DNA from 2 places in the Pseudazoarcus sp. NS34 genome. Region 2 is predicted to be linked to the other one. Evidence: riboswitches for the same ligand, from Rfam matches in the RefSeq annotation. Region 2 holds a riboswitch; the other holds the start of a gene.
What was found. A riboswitch is a leader RNA that binds a small molecule or an ion and turns the genes downstream of it on or off. The one in region 2 is predicted to bind S-adenosylhomocysteine.

Region 1 (6,461 bases), 290 kb from region 2:
AGTCCGGCCAGGGCTCACCGATCTCGACGACGTAGCCGCGACCGTCCGGCAGCATGCGCGTCGGACACGGCACCACCGCAGCGCCGGCGAGCTTGGCCAGACGCGGCAGGCCGGTGATGGTGGCGGCCGGCACACCGAAAAACGGCACAAACACCACGTCGCGCGTACGGAAGTTCATGTCGGGCAAGTAGTAGAACGGCCGGCCGGACTTCATCGCGCGCACCGTCGCGCGCGGGCCGGCGTCGCGCGCCAGCAAAAGCTGATCGCCGAAGCGGCTGCGGCCGTGGTGCAGCCAGTGGTCGAATAGCGGATCACTCTGGCGTGCGTAGATCGAGACGATGTCGAAGCGGCTGGTGATCGCCGTGCCGCCGGCGTCGAGCCCTACGAAATGCGGCGACAGCAGGATCACCGGCCGCCCTTCGTCAAGCAGGCGGCGCAGGATATGCTCGTTGTCGACGCGTACCAGCCGCTCCAGCCGCTGCCGACTGCCCCACCACAGCACACCGCGCTCGAGCATGCTGCGCGCAAGCACCTTGAAATGCTCGCGTGTCAGACGTTCGCGCTCGGCGCGGTCGAGCTCGGGAAAGCACAGCTCCAGATTGACGCGCACCACGGCTCGCCGGTGATGCGCAATGCGGTACAACACCGCCCCGAGCCCACGCCCGATCGCGGCCAGCGCCGGCAGCGGCAGCCAGTGCAGCAACCACAGTGCGGCGATGGACAAGCGCGCGATCATGACCTGCCCTCCGGCTGCGGCACGCCTCGCGGCACCTTGTAGCGCTCGTAGCTCCACAGATACTGGGTCGGGCACTCACGCACCATGCGCTCGACTTCACGGTTGATGGCCGCGCAGCGCGCAGCCAGATCGCCCTCGATCGCCTCAACTGGCGCACGCGCACGCACCACCCAACCCTCGCCCGCCACACGCTCGGCCCAGCACAGCAGGACGCAGGTGTTCGGCGTCTCGCTCAGGCGCGCGGCCAAGGTCATGCTCCACGCCGGACGGCCGAAGAATGGCACCCACATACCTTCGCCGGCGCGCGGCGCCTGATCGGGCAGGATGGCCGCGACCTCGCCGGCACGCAGTGCCTTGGCCAACTTGCGCACGCCCGCCACGTCAGTCGGCGCCACGCTTACCGGGCCGCGTGCGCGCCAGCCCACGACCTCGGTCATCGACGCCTTGCGCGGCGGGCGGTACAACACCGTCAATGGCGTAAGCGCGCCGGCGGCTTGCAGGCAAGCCTCAAAACACCCCAGGTGCGCGGTCAGCATCAGCACGCTCTGACCTCGTTCACGCGCCGCTTCGAACAGTTCGCGGCCTTCAAAGCGCAGGACGTGAGCGTGCACCTCGTCAAGCGGACGACACCACACGAACGGTGCTTCCAGCATCTGCCGACCGGCGTGGGCGATAGCCTCGCGCAGCATCTGCGGCGACACTTCGCCGAAAGCCTGACGCAAGTTCTCACGCACGTGCTGGCGATGCGTCGGTGACGACCACCATACGAGCCAGCCCAGCCATGCACCGAGTACATGTAGCCAGGACAGTGGGAGACGGGAGAGCAGGCGAAAGAGAATGGTCACAAGGTGATCGGTCCGGAACGTGCGGACACGGTAAGGGCCCGAGCGTGCGCACCGCAAGAGGCGGCCGGTTTGACCGCAGTTCAAAGCGCGCTATTATTGCGCAGCCGCCGAGTTAACACGACAACTTGCAGGGCGGCCCGGTCAGCGCGAACACCCGCGACCTACGAAATACTGCTAAAGCGTCGCCGCTCGACATCCCCGGAGCCGGCCACGCCGGAACAACCGGGGATTTTTGTTTTTGGGAGTCGCTCGATGAGCAGAGAATTCCTCTTCACCTCCGAATCGGTTTCGGAAGGTCATCCGGACAAGGTCGCTGACCAGGTTTCCGACGGCATCCTCGACGCCATTCTTGCCGAAGACCCGCGCGCCCGCGTGGCCTGCGAAACGCTCGTTTCGACCGGCTTGGCGGTGGTCTCGGGCGAAATCACGACCAGCGCCAACGTCAACTACCGCGAAGTCGTGCAGGACGTGATCCGTCGCATCGGCTACGACGATTCGAGCGTCGGCTTCGACTACAAGTCCTGCGCCATCCTCACCGCCATCAACCGCCAGTCGGCCGACATTGCCCAAGGCGTGAATGAAGGCGAAGGCATCGATCTCGATCAGGGCGCCGGCGACCAGGGGTTGATGTTCGGTTACGCCTGCGACGAGACGCCGTCGCTGATGCCGCTGCCGATCTACTACGCTCACCGCATCGTCCAGCGCCAGGCCGAGCTGCGCAAGGACGGCCGCCTGCGGTGGCTGCGCCCCGACGCCAAGAGCCAGCTGACGGTGAAGTACGTTGACGGCAAGCCGGTCGCCATCGACACCGTCGTGCTGTCCACGCAGCACCACCCGGACATCTCGCACGCCGAAATTTCAGAGGCCGTGATCGAGCAGATCATCAAGCCGGTGCTACCCAAGGAGCTGCTCGGCGAGAACGTGCGCTACCTGATCAACCCGACCGGGCGCTTCGTCATCGGCGGCCCGCACGGTGATGCCGGCCTGACCGGCCGCAAGATCATCGTCGACACTTACGGCGGCTCGGCCCACCACGGCGGTGGCGCGTTTTCCGGCAAGGATCCGTCCAAGGTCGACCGCTCGGCCGCCTACGCCGCGCGCTGGGTTGCCAAGAACGTGGTCGCTGCCGGGCTGGCTTCGCGCTGCGAGGTACAGGTGGCCTACGCCATCGGCGTCGCGCAGCCGGTGAGCCTGATGGTCAACACCTTCGGCACCGCGCGCATCGACGAACAGCGTATCGAGGCGCTGATCCGCGAGCATTTCGACCTGCGTCCCAAGGCCATCATCCAGGAACTCGACCTGCTGCGTCCGATCTACTCCAAGACCGCCGCCTACGGCCACTTCGGCCGCGACGAGCCGGAATTTACGTGGGAAGCCACGACCAAGGCAGCGGCACTGCGCGCCGACGCGGGGCTGTAAGACAAGGGCAGCAAACCGCCGCCCAGCTATAATCCGCAGCACCAAGCCGGGCCGCGTCGAGGCGACTCCTCGCGCGGCCCGCCAACGTTTCAGACACTGGCTCCATCATGCTCACCCACGCCCTGTTCTTCGTTCTCGGTCTCGTCACGCTGGTGGTCGGAGCAGAACTGCTCGTCCGCGGCGCCTCGAAGTTCGCGCTGTCCTTTGGCGTCTCGCCGCTGGTGGTCGGCCTCACCGTAGTGGCCTTCGGCACCAGCACGCCGGAACTCGCCGTATCGGTGGGCGCCTCGCTCGGCGGCAACCCGGATCTGGCCATTGGCAACGTGGTGGGCAGCAACATTGCCAACATCTTGCTGATTCTCGGCATCTCGGCGCTGATCACTCCCTTGCTGGTCAATGAGCAGATCATCCGCCAGGAGATCCCGATCATGATCGGCGCCTCCGTGCTGTTCGTGGTGATGGCGCTCGATGGCAGCGTGTCGCGACTGGAAGCCGGCGCGCTGTTCGCGCTGGTCGTGGGCTACTCGGTGTTCCTGATCCGCCAATCGCGCAGCGCCTCTCGCGGGTTTTCCGATGAGTACGCGTCAGAAATGCCGGGGGACTCGAAATGGGACCGCCACTGGAGCGCACAGCTCGGCCTGATCGTGGTTGGCCTGGGTGGATTGGTGCTCGGCTCGGAATGGCTGGTCGGCGCTGCCGTGGCGGTCGCCCAGGCCTTTGGCGTGAGTGACCTGGTGATCGGCCTGACGGTGGTCGCCATCGGCACCTCAATGCCGGAAGTGGCCACCTCCATCGTCGCGGCACTGCGCGGCGAGCGCGACATCGCCGTCGGCAACGTGGTGGGCTCCAACGTGTTCAACATCTTCGCGGTCATCGGCGCCACCGGCCTGATCAACGCTGGCGGCATTCCGGTGCCGGAAGCGGCACGCGCCTTCGACCTGTGGGTGATGCTGGCCGTCGCGCTGGCCTGCGTGCCGATCATGCTTACCGGCAGCGAGATCTCGCGCTGGGAGGGTGGCGTGTTCCTGGGCTATTACGCCGCCTACACGGCCTGGCTGGTGCTCTCGGCGCAGAGTCACCCCATCGTGCCAGCCTTTTCAACGGCCATGCTGGGCTACGTCATGCCGCTGACTGTGATCGCGTTGATCATCAGCCTGATGCGCCACCAGAACCGCAACGCCGGCTGACCGCAGCCCCGCGGTCAGGTATACTCCGTCCCGTTTCCGAGGAGCGCTGCAAGGCGTCGGGTTCCCACCCGGCCCCAGGCTCGGAAGCCGCCACACGGCGGCATCGCCACAACTGCGCTCGCCTTTCCAACCTTGCCGGGTTGGAACAGGGCGAGCACACAGACTCGCCTTCCGCCCGGCCCATGCAGGAGCAAAGCATGAACGCTGTGGCTGACATCAAGGATTGCGTCGTTGCCGACCTGTCGCTGGCCGACTGGGGACGCAAGGAAATCCGCATCGCCGAAACCGAAATGCCGGGCCTGATGGCCATCCGCGAGGAGTTTTCCGCCTCGCAGCCGCTCAAGGGCGCGCGCATTACGGGTTCCCTGCACATGACCATCCAGACTGCGGTGCTGATCGAGACGCTGACCGCGCTCGGCGCCGAAGTGCGCTGGGCCTCGTGCAACATCTTCTCGACGCAGGATCACGCCGCGGCCGCCATCGCCGCCACCGGCGTGCCGGTGTTCGCCGTCAAGGGCGAGACGCTGGCCGACTACTGGGACTACACCCACCGCATCTTCGAATGGTCGGACGGCGGCTACTCGAACATGATCCTCGACGATGGCGGCGACGCCACGCTGCTGCTGCACCTGGGCGCACGGGCCGAGACCGATGCCTCGGTGCTGGGCAAGCCGACTTCCGAGGAAGAGCGCGAGCTGTTCGCCGCGATCAAGGCCCGGCTTGGCGCCGACTCGAAGTGGTATTCGACGCGCCTGGAGAAGATCCGCGGCGTTACCGAAGAAACCACCACCGGCGTGCATCGCCTGTACCAGATGCACCAGCGCGGCGAGCTGCGCTTCCCGGCCATCAACGTCAATGATTCGGTCACCAAGAGCAAGTTCGACAACCTCTACGGCTGCCGCGAATCGCTGGTCGACGGCATCAAGCGCGCCACCGACGTGATGATCGCCGGCAAGATCGCCGTGGTCGCCGGTTACGGCGACGTCGGCAAGGGCTCGGCGCAGGCGCTGCGCGCGCTGTCGGCCCAGGTGTGGGTCACCGAGATCGACCCGATCTGCGCGCTGCAGGCAGCGATGGAAGGCTATCGCGTGGTCACGATGGATTACGCCTGCGAACACGCCGACATCTTCGTCACCGCCACCGGCAACTATCACGTCATCACGCATGACCACATGGCGCGCATGAAGGACCAGGCCATCGTGTGCAACATCGGTCACTTCGACAACGAGATCGACGTCGCGGCGCTGGACGCCTACGAGTGGGACGAGATCAAGCCGCAGGTCGATCATGTGATCTTCCCCGATGGCAAACGCATCATCCTGCTGGCCAAGGGCCGCCTGGTGAACCTCGGCTGCGGCACCGGTCACCCGAGCTACGTGATGAGCTCGTCGTTCGCCAACCAGACCATCGCGCAGATCGAGCTGTTCAACCATCCGGAGCGCTACCCGGCCGGCGTGCATACGCTGCCCAAGCATCTGGACGAGAAGGTCGCGCGTCTGCAACTGAAGACGCTCAACGCCCAGCTGAGCAAACTGTCCGACGAGCAGGCGGCCTACATCGGCGTCCCGCAGGAAGGGCCGTACAAACCCGACCACTACCGCTACTGATGCATTGCGCCCCGGTCCGCCGGGGCGCCCGCGAGGACACTCCATGCCCCTGGCCACGGTGCGCAACACCCGCCCCGAAGACATCGAACCGCTGATCGCGCTGCAGCGCCACGTCTACCCCGACATTCCGGCGTGGTCGGCCGAGCAGATGCGCCACCAGCTCGACATCTTCCCGCACGGCCAACTGATCGCCGAAGTGGACGGCCAGCTGGCCGGCTGTGCCAGTTCGCTGGTCATCACCTGGGACGACTGGGGCGAGCATCACACCTGGGACGACATCACCGCCAGCGGCAGCTTCGATAGCCACAACCCGATGGGCCGCACGCTGTATGGCGCCGAAGTGTTCGTCAATACCGATCTGCGCGGCAGCGGCATAGGCCATGCGCTGTACGAGGGTCGGCGGCGCATCTGCCGCGAAATGAACCTCAAGCGCATCATTGCCTGTGGCCGTATGCCCGGCTATCACCGCTTTGCCGACCGCATGACCGCCGAGGAGTACGCCAAGCGCGTAATCTGGGGCGACATCAGCGATCCCGTGCTGGGCTTTCAGCTGCACGAAGGCTTCAGCTACTGCGGCACCGTGCACGGCTACCTGCCGCAAGACACCGAATCGCTCGGCAACGCCTCACTGATCGTGTGGCTCAACCCGGACTACGATCCGGGCGCA
Region 2 (6,461 bases):
CTGCATGCGCGCCTGGGCGGTGGTGACCGCACCCAGCCAGGCGACGTGCGCGCGGCCGGTGGCCAGCGCCGTGACGCTGGCGGCGTAGTTCTCGACGTGCATGTATTCGACTTCGATGCCGGCCTTCTCGCCCAGGTACTTCGCGAGCGCGCCGAAGTTCTCGCGCATGCGGTCGGCGTCGCCGTCGTCCGGAATGGCGGTGATGATGAGCTTCTTGGGAGCGGCCGCCGTAGCCGAGGCGGAGCCAAAGGTGGCGAACGCGGCAAGCGCGATGGCGGACAGCATGAAGCCTCTGCGCGAGGCAGATTTTTGGTACATGGAATTCTCCCGTTGTTGGATCGGACAGGGTCCGTTCCAGCCACTCCGGTGCGGGATGCGCCGGGGTTTAATTCCCGCCGAAGCGGGCCGTATGCGGGCGGATTTCTCCGCCGCCGGGCGGGCCGATACGCAGATCGACCGGAATTGCCCGGGACGAGTCGGTAAAGACTCCAAGGGCGCGATTCTTCCTGTTCGCGGCCCCCGGAGCAAGCTGCGATTGATGCGCTGCCGTATCATTCGGTGTGCTGAAACGCTGTAAGCGATGCCTGGTCGAAGGGTCATCGCATCTGGAGCCCACCATGAGTACCCCACCGCTTTCCGACCTGCGCAAGAGCTACGAGCAGGGCAGCCTCGAAGACCATGAAGCGCTGGCAGATCCGTTCGTGCAGTTCGAGGACTGGTTTGCCGAAGCCATGAAACGCAACGTGCCCGAGCCCAACGCCATGACGGTGGCCACCGTTGGCGAGAACGGCCGGCCGTCTACGCGCATTGTGCTGATCAAGGGTTTCGATCATCGCGGCATCGTCTGGTACACCAACTACAACAGCCGCAAGGGCCGCGAACTGACAGCCAACCCGATTGCCGCGCTGCAGTTCCACTGGGTTGAACTCGAACGCGTCGTGCGCATCGAAGGCAAGGTAGAGAAAGTGTCGGCAGAAGAATCCGACGCCTATTTCGAGAGCCGCCCGCTGACTCACCGTATCGGCGCCTGGGCGTCACACCAGAGCGAGGCGATTACCGATCGCGGCGTGATCGTCGCGCGGGCCGCCGAATATGGGCTGAAGTTCGGCCTCAAGCCGCCGCGCCCGCCGCACTGGGGCGGCTACCGGCTGGTGCCGGACTACTGGGAGTTCTGGCAGGGGCGCTCGTCGCGGCTGCACGACCGTTTTGCGTGGACGCTGGACGAAAAGGGCGAATGGTCGCGCGCGCGACTGTCGCCTTGAGCAGCGCGACGCCATATCAATTCAAGGCCCTGCGGGCCAAATGAGGCACACCATGAAATCAAGACTATCGCTTTGGCTGCTGGTGCTGGTGGCTCTGGTCGGACTGGGCGGCTGCGCAAGCTTCCAGACCCGTTTCGACACCGAAGCCGCTTTGATCTCCACGCGCGGCGAACCCAAGCAGGTATGGAACAACCCCGACGGCACCCGCACGCTGGAGTATTCGACCCAGCCCATGGGCGAAACCAGCTGGATGTACACGGTGGATGCCAGCGGCCGCATCGTCGAACAGTACGACGCGCTTGAGCAGCGTAACCACGGCCGCGTGAAGCCCGGCATGACCGTGGACGAAGTGCGCCGCACGCTGGGCGCGCATCGCAGCATCGAGCGCTTTCCGCGCCTGAACGAAGAGGTGTGGGACTGGAATGTGCCCAACCATTGGGCCGGCGTGCTGGCGACCTACTTCAACGTGCATTTCATCGACGGCAAGGTCGACCGCACCAGCTACAGCTACGTCTATCCAAGCTACGACGGTGATCACAGCTGGTTCGGACCGCGCTTCGGTTACGGCATCGGCATGGGTTTCGGGTCGGGCGGGCGCGTATCGCCCTACGGCAGCATTGGTGTCGGCTCGGGCCGCTTCGGCTGGTTCAGCCACTACGGCTGGTAAATCAGCGTTTTGCATGCCTGCCCGCGTCCCGGTAAAATCCCCGGCTTGCTGAGGAGCGCTGCGACCCGACGCTGACGATCACGTCGCCGGGCCAGGCTCAGCAACCGAACAACGGCGCTCGCAAATCCCTGCCGGATTTGTGGCGCCGTTTTCATTTGCAGCGCGCCATCCGGCCGACGCAACGCCCGAGGTAACGCATGCAAGCCGATCGCACCGAAGAACTCCTGTCCCTGCTCGCCGAGCGCATTCTCGTGCTCGACGGTGGCACGGGCACGATGATCCAGCAGTACAAGCTGTCCGAGCGCGAGTACCGGGGCGAAGGCGTGACCGAGCGCTTCATGGCGCATCCGCGCGACCTCAAGGGCAACAACGACCTGCTCGTGATCACACGGCCCGAGGTCATCGCCGAGATCCATCGCGGCTACCTCGATGCCGGCGCTGACATCATCGAGACCAACACCTTCAACGCCACGCGCGTGTCGCAGGCCGAGTACGGGCTGGAAGACCTCGCCTGGGAAATCAACGTCGAGGGCACCCGCATCGCCCGCGAGATCGCCGATGAGTACACGGCGAAGAACCCGGCCAAGCCGCGCTTTGTCGCCGGCGTGATCGGGCCGACCTCGCGCACGCTGTCGATCTCGCCCGACGTCAATGACCCCGGTTTCCGCAACGTCAGCTTCGACGCCCTGCTCGACGATTACTACGACTCGGCCAAGGCGCTGATGGAAGGCGGCGCCGACCTGATCCTGATCGAGACGGTGTTCGACACGCTCAACGCCAAGGTTGCGGTGTTCGCCGTCGAGAAGCTGTTCGGCGACCTGGGCCAGCGCCTGCCGGTGATGATCTCCGGCACCATCACCGACGCCTCCGGCCGCACGCTGTCGGGCCAGACCGCCGAGGCGTTCTGGAATTCGCTGTCACACGCGCGTCCGATCTCGTTCGGCCTGAACTGTGCGCTGGGCGCCAAGGAACTGCGCCAGTACGTCGATGAGCTGTCGCGCATCTGCGATACCCATGTTTCGGCCCACCCCAACGCCGGCCTGCCCAATCCGCTGTCGCCCACCGGCTACGACGAAACGCCCGAAGAGCTCTCGACCGCGATCCGCGAATGGGCCGAATCCGGCCTGCTCAACATCGTCGGCGGCTGCTGTGGCACCACACCGGAGCACATCGCGGCGATTGCCGAGGCGGTCGCCGGGCTCGCGCCGCGCCGCATTCCGCAGATCGAGAAGAAGCTGCGCCTGTCGGGCCTGGAGCCGTTCAACGTCGGCGGCGACACCATGTTCGTCAACGTCGGCGAGCGCACCAACGTCACCGGCTCACGCGCCTTCGCACGCATGATCCTCGAAGGCCGTTTCGACGACGCGCTGGCCGTGGCCCGCCAGCAGGTCGAGAACGGCGCACAGGTCATCGACATCAACATGGACGAGGCCATGCTCGATTCGCTGGCCGCGATGGAACGCTTCCTCAAGCTCGTCGCGTCCGAGCCGGATATCTCGCGCGTGCCGATCATGATCGACTCGTCCAAGTGGAGCGTGATCGAGGCCGGCCTCAAGTGCATCCAGGGCAAGGGCATCGTCAACTCCATCTCGATGAAAGAGGGCGAGGCCGAATTCCTGCGCCAGGCCCGCCTGTGCCGCCACTACGGCGCCGCCGTGATCGTGATGGCCTTCGACGAGAAGGGTCAGGCCGACACCTTTGCGCGCAAGACCGAGATCTGCAAGCGCGCCTACGATCTGCTCACCAGCCACGGCTTTCCGCCCGAAGACATCATCTTCGACCCCAACATCTTCGCTATCGCCACCGGCATCGAGGAGCACGACAACTACGCCGTCGACTTCATCGAGGCGGTGGCGTGGATTCGCAAGAACCTGCCCTACGCCAAGATCAGCGGCGGCGTGTCGAACGTGAGCTTCAGCTTCCGCGGCAACGACCCGGTGCGCGAGGCCATCCACACCGTGTTCCTGTACCACGCGGTCAAGGCCGGCATGAGCATGGGCATCGTCAACGCCGGCCAGCTCGGCGTGTATGACGAACTCGATCCGGCGCTGCGCGAAACCGTTGAAGACGTGGTGCTCAACCGCCGCGCCGGCGCCGGCGACGCGCTGGTCGACATCGCCCAGTCGGTGAAGGGCAAAGCGCGCGAAAGCGGCCCGGACCTCAGCTGGCGCGAGATGCCGGTCGAAAAGCGTCTGTCCCACGCGCTGGTCAAGGGCATCACCGATTTCGTCGTCGAAGACACCGAAGAAGTGCGCGCCCGCCTCGAAGCCGAAGGCAAGCCGCCCCTGTCCGTCATCGAAGGCCCGTTGATGGACGGCATGAGCGTGGTCGGCGACCTCTTCGGCGCCGGCAAGATGTTCCTGCCGCAGGTCGTCAAATCGGCCCGCGTCATGAAGACCGCGGTGGCCCACCTCATTCCCTACATCGAGGCCGAGAAGCTGCGCACCGGCGCGACCAACAAGGGCCGCATCGTCATGGCCACCGTGAAAGGCGACGTGCACGACATCGGCAAGAACATCGTCGGCGTGGTGCTGGGCTGCAACGGCTACGAGGTCATCGACCTGGGCGTGATGGTGCCGTGCGAGAAGATTCTCGCCGCCGCCAAGGAACACGGCGCGCAGGCCATCGGCCTGTCCGGCCTGATCACGCCGTCGCTCGAAGAAATGAGCCACGTCGCAGCCGAGATGCAGCGTCAGGGCTTCGACCTGCCCTTGCTCATCGGCGGCGCCACCACCAGCCGCGCCCACACCGCCATCAAGATCGCGCCGCACTACGACAAGCCGGTGGTCTATGTGCCCGACGCCTCGCGCGCCGTTGGCGTCGTGACCTCACTGCTCTCCGAAGGCCAGCGTGACGACTACGCCACCAACCTGGCCGCCGACTACGCCAAGATCCGCGAACAGCACGCCAACAAGAAAGGCCTCACGCTGGTCAAGCTGCAGGCCGCCCGCGACAACCGCTATCGCTGGAACAGCGTCGCAGGCTACGTGCCGCCCAAGCCCGCAAAGCTCGGCCTGCAATCGATCGACGTGCCGCTCGAAGCGCTGGTCGATTACATCGACTGGGCGCCGTTCTTCCAGACCTGGGATCTCGCCGGCAGCTACCCGAAAATTCTCGACGACGAAGTCGTCGGCGAGACCGCACGCAACGTCTTCAACGATGGCAAGGCCATGCTCGACCAGGTCGTGCAGGGCAAATGGCTGCAGGCACGCGCCGTGTTCGGCCTGTTCCCGGCCAACACCGTCGGCTTTGATGACATCGAAATCTACGAGACCGAAGCGCGCGACAAACCGCTGATGACCTGGCACGGCCTACGCCAGCAGCACGAGCGCCCGGAAGGCAAACCGCACTGGTGCCTCGCCGACTTCATCGCCGACAAGGATTCCGGCGTGCCCGACTACATCGGCGCCTTCGCCTGCACCGCCGGCATCGGCATCGAGCCGCATCTCGAACGCTTCGAAGCCGACCACGACGACTACCACGCCATCATGCTCAAGAGCATCGCAGATCGGCTCGCCGAAGCCTGCGCCGAATGGCTGCACGCCCAGGTGCGAAAGGAGCACTGGGCCTACGTGCCCGACGAGTCACTCAGCAACGAAGAACTCATCAAGGAAGCCTACCGCGGCATCCGCCCCGCCCCCGGCTACCCCGCCTGCCCGGACCACACCGTGAAGGGCGACCTCTTCAAGCTGCTGGACGCCCCGCACAACGCCGGCATGGAGCTGACAGAGAGCTTCGCCATGCTGCCCACAGCGGCGGTGTCGGGCTTCTACTTCGCCCACCCTGAGAGCCACTACTTCGCCGTGCCGAAGATTGCTGGCGATCAGCTGGATGACTGGGCAGAGCGCACTGGCATGAGTGGGCAGGAAGCGCAGCGGTGGTTAGCGCCGTTAGTTTGACGCGGGTGCGTGACTGAACGGTCGTTGCGGGGTTACAAGGTGCAGCAACCGGAGCCGTCCGGATTGTCGCGTTGAGCTCGGAGTCACGGTGCAGCCACGTCTAAGCGGCCAGCACCTCACAATCCAATAGACATATGCGACATCGCTTCGTATGCTCACGCACATCTGTAGAGCAGACGACTCATTCATGTAACTTTGGTGAATTTCCGACCTTCACGACGATGCAAAGTCTGAAGATGCTCTTCGGCGACCCTCAAGCTGAGAATATAACTTAAGGCCCCTGCATTCTCAGGGCCGAAAATGAGAAGCGGCGTCCTGAATTTCAGTCAATTTGACGTTCACAGCACGTGAATCATCAATAGGAACCCCATGTCGCAACTACTTTTGATGTCCGCAGCTCTGGTAGCTTTGTTGGTGCTTCCAGTCATGTTCGCTGCCCGTATGGTTGGAGCCGAAAAGTCGGGATTCGGTGTCGCACTATTAGCCGTCATTCTCCAGATAATTCTATCTGGACTTGTCGAACAAACTGCTTTAGACCCGCTAATAGCCGTGGCAATCGCGCTCATCGGTGGATCAGCAATTTACGCATTCACGCTAGGCACCACGCTACTCAAAGGTTTTTTGATCAGCATC

Region 1: linked by a shared signal. The riboswitch ahead of ahcY (adenosylhomocysteinase) and the one ahead of metH (methionine synthase) in region 2 are both predicted to bind S-adenosylhomocysteine.

What each region holds. Positions count from the first base shown of each region.
Region 1 is NZ_BAAKIZ010000001.1:484,396-490,856, forward strand. It holds gene AC6H0N_RS02390 (lysophospholipid acyltransferase family protein) at 1-733, opposite strand, end outside; gene AC6H0N_RS02395 (lysophospholipid acyltransferase family protein) at 733-1,581, opposite strand; gene metK (methionine adenosyltransferase) at 1,834-3,000, shown strand; gene AC6H0N_RS02405 (calcium/sodium antiporter) at 3,108-4,187, shown strand; S-adenosyl-L-homocysteine riboswitch at 4,220-4,314, shown strand; gene ahcY (adenosylhomocysteinase) at 4,385-5,794, shown strand; gene AC6H0N_RS02415 (GNAT family N-acetyltransferase) at 5,838-6,461, shown strand, end outside.
Region 2 is NZ_BAAKIZ010000001.1:775,803-782,263, forward strand. It holds gene phnD (phosphate/phosphite/phosphonate ABC transporter substrate-binding protein) at 1-318, opposite strand, end outside; gene pdxH (pyridoxamine 5'-phosphate oxidase) at 618-1,262, shown strand; gene AC6H0N_RS03710 (hypothetical protein) at 1,315-1,929, shown strand; S-adenosyl-L-homocysteine riboswitch at 1,974-2,056, shown strand; gene metH (methionine synthase) at 2,127-5,828, shown strand; gene AC6H0N_RS03720 (hypothetical protein) at 6,198-6,461, shown strand, end outside.